DNA from 2 places in the Arthrobacter humicola genome. Region 2 is predicted to be linked to the other one. Evidence: predicted binding sites of a transcription regulator. Region 2 holds the regulator's gene; the other holds the start of a gene.

The links. Region 2 encodes HrcA, which represses chaperone genes, less so after heat shock. Its sites were predicted from a motif close to TTNGCACTCGNNNNNNNCGAGTGCNAA; they were not measured.
Region 1: the regulator HrcA is predicted to act here: its motif matches at 2,705-2,731, upstream of groES (co-chaperone GroES).

Annotation. Positions count from the first base shown of each region.
Region 1 is NZ_BAAAQB010000044.1:107,766-111,980, forward strand. It holds gene ABD243_RS20835 (shikimate 5-dehydrogenase) at 1-276, shown strand, start outside; gene ABD243_RS20840 (class I SAM-dependent methyltransferase) at 292-1,524, opposite strand; gene ABD243_RS20845 (hypothetical protein) at 1,591-2,088, shown strand; gene groES (co-chaperone GroES) at 2,887-3,183, shown strand; gene groL (chaperonin GroEL) at 3,264-4,215, shown strand, end outside.
Region 2 is NZ_BAAAQB010000039.1:50,372-54,586, forward strand. It holds gene ABD243_RS16160 (16S rRNA (uracil(1498)-N(3))-methyltransferase) at 1-605, opposite strand, end outside; gene dnaJ (molecular chaperone DnaJ) at 608-1,738, opposite strand; gene hrcA (heat-inducible transcriptional repressor HrcA) at 1,817-2,830, opposite strand; gene ABD243_RS16175 (DUF3097 domain-containing protein) at 3,161-4,009, shown strand; gene ABD243_RS16180 (DUF4870 domain-containing protein) at 4,154-4,215, shown strand, end outside.

The sequences.
Region 1 (4,215 bases), on a different contig from region 2:
ATCAACGTCACCCCAGTGGGCATGGCCGGGGGCCCCGACGCGGAGGCGCTGTCCTTCCCGCAGCAGGCCATCGACGCAGCAAAGGTGGTGTTCGACGTCGTCGCCCTCCCGGCCGAAACGCCGCTCATCAAGGCAGCCCGCGCGGCCGGCAAGACCGTGATCACGGGAGCCGAGGTAGCCACGATCCAGGCGCTGGAGCAGTTCGTGCTCTACACCGGGATCCGGCCGACCGACGAGCAGATCAAGGCCGCCGAGGAGTTCACCCGGGCCCAGTAGCCCCGGCCGCCCAAGTTAGACGGGCTCCACCGAGATGGCCACCCGGTCCTCGCCGATCCTGGTGAGGACCAGGGTGGCCGATTTCTTACCCTTGCTCTTGGACCCTGCCGGTCTTCCGCCGGGCAGGAGCTGCTTGCGCAGCTCTTCCGGGGTGACGGCCGTGCCGCGCTTCTTGATGTCCAGGACGCCGATCCCTTGGTCCTTGACCCAAGCCTTGAGCGCCTTGACGTTGAACGGCATCACGTCCAGGACCTTGTAGGCCTTGGCGAACGGGGTCTCGCGCAACTCCGGGGCGCAGATGTAGGCGATGTGCTCGTCCACGAGGTGCCCGCCCAGCTGGAGGGCGACGTCGGCCACGAGTCCGGCGCGGATGACCGCACCGTCGGGCTCGTACAGGTAGCCCTCCACCGGGCCCACGGGCGCGGCCGGGCCGCCCCCGAAGTCCTCGCCGCTGGTGAGTTCAGCGGCTCCGAGCGGCCCGAGCACCAGGGCAGCACGCCGGACGCCGGGGCGCCGGACGGCGTTGAACCACAGCGCCACCTCGGTGACGTCCCCGCCGACGGAGACCCACTGGGCTTCGCAGTCCGCCGGCACGGAATCGTGCGGCATGCCCGGCCCCATCTTGACGCCGACGGCGCGCCCGGAGCCGGCCAGCGACTCGACGAAGGACAGCGGCGGGGAAAAGTCCTCCGGATCCCAGATCCGCTTGGTTCCCGAAGTGGACGTGGTGCGCCGGGCAGGGTCCAGCCAGACGCCGTCGACCCCCTCAAGGGAAACCGCGGTGGCATCGGAGTGGACCACGGTGGCGTTGCGGAAGGGGATCAGGTTCATCGTGGCGCAGGCGGCCGTGGTCTCGTCCATTTCCACCGCGGTGACCACGAGATCCATGGACGCCAGGGCCATGGCATCGGCTCCCAGCCCGCAGCCGAGGTCCGCGACATGGCTGATTCCGGCCTCGACGAACCGCTGCGCGTGCCGGGCCGCCACCGTGAGCCGGGTGGCCTGCTCCAGGCCGGCCTTGGTGAAGACCATCTGCCGGGCGAACTCACCGAACTTGGCCTCGGCCTTGGTCCGCAACCGGGACTGGGTGAGCACCGCCGAGACCAGCTCGGGGGAATGGCCGGCCTTGCGCAGCGCCGCGGTGAGGCGGAAGGCCTCGTCCTCGCGGTACGGGCCCAGCGACGCCAGCAGCTCCCAGCCCTCGGGCGTGAGGATCGGTGCAATGTGTTCCTGCGGTGCGTCAGTCATGCCTTCCAGCGTAGTTCAGCGCCGCGGGCACGCTGCGACCGGACCGCGGGGACTAGGCTTGACGACATGGAAGACAGCGGTACAGGCGGCAGCACGTCAGAGGAAACATCCGGGCAGAACACGGGCGGTCAGAATACGGACGGGCAGGACGACGCTGGGCAGGACGTGGACGGGCAGGACGACGGCGGGCGGGACGACGGCGGGCGGGTGCGCCATAGCCATCACCAGGGACTGGCCCGCTACGCACGGCCGGCGATCATCGCCGGAGCGGTGATCGCCGTCGTGTGCATCGCGTTGCTGGTGATCATCTTCTTCCTCGATTCCTTCAACGCGACGGTCTATTCCGTCGGCGGCAAGAACGTACAGGACGCCACGGACGAGGCCCGGGCCATCCGCGACACCTATGCCACGGCCAGGCTCGGTGGCATCATCTTCCTCATCGCCGGCGTCCTGCTGGCCGGCGGCGGAGCCCTGGTGATGTACCGGCATCGGAACGACGAAGGCAGTGACCGCGACGACGAAGAAGGCGAAGACGTGGACTTCGAGGACCTCGCCGGCGAGTAGGCGCACGCGCCGGGCCCCATGGACCCAGCAGGCCCGGATGGACATGCCCCTCGCTTGGCGCGGACCGGGAGCATGGTGCCGAAGCGTCCATTGGCTGCAGCAAAGAATGGGCATCTCCCACTGAGCAGCCTTCATCCGTTGGACATGTCCTCTCGGGCAGCCCGCATGCACTGGACATGCCCTCCTGAGTGCCCGCTACCCGTTGGACATGCCCCTCGCTTGGCGCGGGCAGGGAGCATGATGCCGAAGTGTCCGCTGGCTGCAGCAAATAAATGGGCATCTCCCACGGAGCAGCCTTCATCCGTTGGCCACGTCCTCTCGGGCAGCCAGTACCTGTTGGGCACGTCCTCCTGGGCAGACAGTATCCGGTGGACATGCCCCCCTTGGGCAGGCAGCATGCGCTGGACATGTCCCTTGCTTGGTGCAGACAGAGAGCATGATGCCGAAGTGTCCGCTGGCTGCAGCAAAGAATGGGCATGTCCTCTTGGGCAGCCTTCATCCGTTGGACATGTCCCTCGCTTGGCGCGGGCAAGGAGCATGATGCCGAAGTGTCCACTGGCTGCAGCAAAGAATGAGCATGTCCCGCGCGGGGGAGCTGTTCACCCGAGATGAATTTCTGGCACTCGCCTTGACCGAGTGCTAACCATTTACATAGAGTCGTCATTAGCACTCTCCCTAGGAGGGTGCTAACACCTGAAGCTTCACAGCCAGGCTGCTGCCGGCACCGCGACGACGGTCTGTACGCCATGGCATCACCGCTTCATAGTCCACGAATTTGCTGACGAATAGGAGAGGTCCTTGTCGGTCTCTATTAAGCCTCTTGAGGATCGTATTGTTGTCCGCCCGCTCGAAGCCGAGCAGACCACGGCTTCAGGCCTGGTTATCCCGGACTCCGCACAGGAGAAGCCGCAGGAAGGCGAAGTTGTTGCAGTAGGCCCCGGCCGCTTTGACGACAACGGCAACCGCGTTCCCGTTGACGTTGCCGTCGGCGACGTCGTTATCTACTCCAAGTACGGCGGAACCGAAGTCAAGACCGGCGGCACGGAGTACCTCGTACTCTCCGCCCGCGACGTTCTGGCGATCGTCGTAAAGTAACTCTCTTGGTCCCCCGCGCAGCCGATCCTTCGCCATGAACGGATCAGTTGCGCGGGGTTCTGTCTTGAAAGGACAAAACCATGGCAAAGCAGCTTGCGTTTAACGACGCTGCCCGCCGGTCGCTTGAAGCCGGCATCGATAAGCTCGCCAACACCGTCAAGGTCACGCTGGGCCCGCGCGGCCGCAATGTCGTGCTGGACAAGAAGTGGGGCGCTCCCACGATCACTAACGATGGTGTGACCATCGCCCGTGAAATCGAGCTGGACGACCCCTACGAAAACCTTGGCGCGCAGCTTGCCAAGGAGGTCGCCACCAAGACCAACGATGTTGCCGGCGACGGCACCACCACCGCCACCGTGCTGGCCCAGGCCCTGGTCAAGGAAGGCCTGCGCAATGTTGCGGCAGGCGCCGCCCCGGGCGAGATCAAGCGTGGCATCGAGGTTTCGGTCGAGGCCGTCGCTGCCCGCCTGTTGGAAAACGCCCGTCCGGTCGAAGGCACGCAGGTTGCCAACGTTGCCGCCATCTCCGCCCAGAGCGACGAGGTCGGCGAGCTCCTGGCCGAGGCGTTTGGCAAGGTCGGCAAGGATGGTGTGATCACCATCGAGGAATCTTCCACCACACAGACAGAACTGGTCCTCACCGAGGGCATGCAGTTCGACAAGGGCTACCTGTCCCCGTACTTCGTCACGGACGCGGAACGCCAGGAAGCTGTCCTCGAGGACGCCCTGATCCTGATCAACCAGGGCAAGATCTCCTCGGTGCAGGAATTCCTGCCGCTGCTGGAAAAGGCGCTGCAGAGCTCCAAGCCGCTCTTCATCATTGCCGAAGACGTCGAGGGCGAGGCCCTGTCCACGCTCATCGTCAACCGCATCCGCGGCACCCTGAACGTCGTCGCCGTCAAGGCCCCGGGCTTCGGCGACCGCCGCAAGGCCATGCTGCAGGACATCGCGACTCTCACGGGTGCACAGGTTGTCTCCCCGGAGCTGGGCCTGAGCCTGGATTCCGTTGGCCTTGAGGTGCTCGGCACCGCCC
Region 2 (4,215 bases):
CCGGGCGCCGCCTCGCCCTCAGCAGCACTGTCCAGCCACGCCTCAAGCACTTGCCGCAGGGGGCGGACGGCGTCTTCGTGCAGGATGACCGCGAGGTCCGCGGCTGCCACGGCCGCCTGCAGCCCGGCACCGTCGACGGCGGCCCGGACTTCCGGGATCCAGGCCCGGCGGGCCTGCTTGGCGGCCGCGGTCACCACCGACTGCCACTTCGCATGCGCCTTCGCGGCACGTTCGGCCTTCCACCGCACGATGGACCGCTCGGCCTGCCAGGGAATGACGGCGTCGATGCCCAGCTCGGTGGCGGTTTCGGCCGCGAGTTCGTCGCGGTCGCCCTTGGCGAGGGCCTGGACCAGAACCAGCCGGATCGCGGGTTGCGGCTCCGCCACGAGGTCCAGGCACTCGACGGTCAGTTCGCCGGGAGCGACGGCGGCGACGGTGCCCGTCAGGCGCTTGCCGGCGCCGTCGGCGATATCCACGGCCTCCCCGACGGCGAGCCGCTTGACGGTGATGGCGTGGCGGGCTTCGGCGCCTTCGAGGACGAAGGCCGAGCCGGGGACCTGCTGGTCCAGTGTCCCTGGGGCGGTGAAGAAGACCGGGTTACTCACCGCTACAGGTTACCGAGCCGATCCCGCAGTTTGGCGAAGACGCCGCCGCTGGCGGCAAGCTTTCCCGCGGTGAAGTGTTCGCCGCGGTGCTTGGCCAGCTGGCGGAGGAGTTCTTCCTGGGCGTGATCGAGCTTGACCGGCGTTTCGACCTGCAGGTGCACCTTCAGGTCGCCGCGGCCGTGGCCGCGCAGGTGCGTCACACCGAGGCCGCGCAGGGTGATGATCTCGCCCGACTGGGTGCCGGCCTTGACGTCGATCTCCTGCTCGCCGTCGAAGGTCTCCAGGGTGATTTCGGTGCCGAGCGCGGCAGCCGTCATGGGGATGTTGAGGCTGGCGTGGAGGTCGTCGCCGTCGCGGACGTAGGTAGGGTCATTGTTGACCCGGATCTCCACGTACAGGTCACCGGCCGGGCCGCCGGCGGGGCCCGCCTCGCCCTGCCCGGACAGCTGGATACGGGTGCCGGTGGCAACGCCGGCCGGGACCTTGACGGTCAGGGAACGGCGGCTGCGGATTCGGCCCTGGCCGCTGCACTCGTTGCAGGGGTCCTTGATGACGGTGCCGAAGCCCTCACAGGAGCCGCAGGGAGCCGACGTCATGACCTGGCCGAGGATGGACCGCACAGCGCGCTGGACCTGGCCGCTGCCGCCACAGATGTCGCAGCGGACCGGGTGGCTGCCCTCGCGGCAGCAGGAGCCCTCGCAGGTGGGGCAGATGACGGCCGTGTCCACTTCGAGCTTCTTGTTGACGCCGAACACGGCGTCGCGGAGGTCGATCCGTACGCTGATCAGCGCGTCCTGGCCGCGGCGGATCCGGGACGCCGGGCCGCCCTGGCCGCCGCCGGCGCCGAAGAAGGTCTCGAAGATGTCCTGGAAGGCGAAGCCCTGGCCGGAGTAGCTGCCGCCGCCGAAGCCGTTGTCGGTGCCGTTCTCATTGCCGGTGGTGTCATAGACCCGGCGCTTCTGCGGATCGGAAAGGACCTCGTAGGCGTGGGTGACCGCCTTGAACCGGTCCGAGGCGTCCTCCCCCGGGTTCACGTCAGGGTGAAGGGTCCGGGCCAGTTTCCGGTAGGCCTTCTTGATTTCCTCCCCCGTTGCGTCGCGGGAGACTCCAAGAACGTCATAGTGGCTGCTCAAAGTGTGTATCTCTTCCTTGTTGTTCTGCCTGTGGGGCACTGCCTGTCGGGCAAAAAGTAGCGTTCGGTCCCGGGCCGGTCAGGGCCCAAGGATCCTCGAAAGGTAGCGGGCCACCGCGCGGACGGCGGCCATGGTGGTGGGATAGTCCATCCGGGTGGGCCCGAGGACTCCGACCTTGGCCGTGGCGTCCGGCCCGTAGGCGGTGGCCACCACCGAGGCCTCGGCGAGGCCGTCGTAGGGGTTCTCCCGTCCGATGCTGACCGTGACACCGCGCGGGTCTTCGGCCATTTCGCTGAGCAGGCGCAACATGACCACCTGCTCCTCGAGGGCTTCCAGCACGGGGCCGATGCTGAGCGGGAAGTCCACGTTGGAGCGGGCCAGGTTGGCGGTGCCGGCCATGACCATGCGCTCCTCGCGGCTGCTCGTCGCCAGGGCCTCGAGGCCGCGGGCCAGGGCCTGGGCTGCGCCGCGGCGCGCCGGCGGGCCGCTCGCGACGACGGCGGGCAGCAGTTGCGGCATCAGGCTCAGCGGGGTTCCGGAGAGGCTGGCCAGGAAACGGGTGCGCAACTCCGCCAGTGCGTCGTCCGCAATCTCCTGGCCGACGTCGATCACGCGCTGCTCCACCTTCCCGGTGTCCGCGATCAGGACCGCCAGGACCTTCCGGGGCGCCAGCAGCACGAATTCGATGTGCCGCACCCGGGCGCGGCTGAGCAGCGGATACTGCACGACGGCGACCTGGTTAGTCAGCTGGGACAGGAGCCGCACGGTGCGGTCGAGGACGTCGTCGAGGTCCTCTGATCCTTCCAGCAGCGCCTGGATGGCCCGGCGCTCGGCCGGAGACAACGGCTTGACGGCCGAGATCTGGTCGACGAAGAGCCGGTAGCCCTTGTCCGTCGGAATCCGGCCGGCACTCGTGTGCGGTGCCGTGATGAGGCCTTCGTCTTCCAGTGCAGCCATGTCATTGCGGATCGTGGCACTGGAGACACCAAGATGGTGCCGTTCAACCAGCGCCTTGGACCCGACTGGCTCGCGGGAATGGACGTAGTCCTCCACGATGGCGCGCAGCACTTCGAGTTTGCGTGGTTCGCTCACGCTCCACCTCCAATCGACGGTCCCGCAGCCGGTGCCGCCCCAGGACCGTTCGGTTCGCGTCCCCGCGTGCTGCGGGGGCGGTCCGTGACCGGACAGGGGTTAGCACTCGACATGCCTAAGTGCTAACCAGTCTAATATGAGTCGCCGCGTTGTTAGCATTGGATTCGCTCCGGGCGTTGCCTGCGGGATCTCGGGGATCCGTCACGACGGCGCGGGAACCGCGGCAGCCGCTACCGTCACCGCGCCCCTGTGGTCCGGCTCGGGCCCCTTCGGGCCCCGGAGAGTTCCACTGACCGCCGTACATTCCGAGTGCAAAGTAAGCGTGTAGAGATGTCGTACCAGAACTGGGGGCCCCAGGACCTGTCCGCCCCCGCCAAGACGCAGTTGCCGGAAGTCCCGGTGGAACGCGGGATGGTCCTCGAGGAGGTCCAGTCCGGCTGGGTGGGCGCCGTGACCCGGGTGGAGAAGTCCGGCGGCATGCACGTGGTGGCGCTGGAGGACCGGCGGGGCAAGTCCCGGTCCTTCCGCCTCGGCTTTGGCTTCCTTTTGGAGGGGCAGCCGATCCGGCTGATGCCTCCTGCGCCGAAGGCGGCGCCCGCCGCCGGTCCCGGCCGCACGGCGTCGGGCTCGGTCCGGGTGGCGGGACAGCGCGCACAGGTGGCCAAGGCCAGCCGGATCTGGGTGGAAGGCAAGCACGACGCCGAGCTCGTGGAGAAGGTCTGGGGCGATGACCTCCGGGTGGAGGGAATCGTCGTCGAGCCGCTGCACGGCATTGACGACCTCGCGGCCGCGGTGGCGGAGTTCCGCCCGGGTCCGGGGCGCCGGCTGGGCGTGCTGGTTGACCACCTGGTGCCCGATTCCAAGGAGTCGCGGATCGCCGACGCCGTCATGGCTTCGCCGGGTGCCGCGGGCAACGTCCTGATTGTGGGCCACCCCTACGTGGACGTGTGGCAGGCCATCCGGCCCTCGGTCCTGGGGATTGAGCGGTGGCCGGTGATCCCCCGCGGCGTGGACTGGAAAACCGGCATCCTGACGGCGTTCGGGTGGCCCCGCTCCACCAAGGAGGACATCGGCCTCGGCTGGCAGAAGCTCCTCGGCGCGGTCCGCAGCTACGCCGACCTGGAGGCGTCCCTGCTGGGCCGCGTCGAAGAGGTCATTGACTTCCTGACCGTGCCGTAGCGCGCCGCGGCGGCCGCTCCGTGATCTCCATTTACGCGCCCAAGCAAGTATTCTTGAAACGGCGGCCGCGCTCCCAGCGCGGTCCCGGCTATTCCAGGCACAACCCAGGCAGCAACGCATCACCGCAATCCGAAGGGCTTCACCGTGGCAGATAACGCACGCGAACACACGGGCAACCAGGCCGGCCATGGCCAGCCCCCGTACCA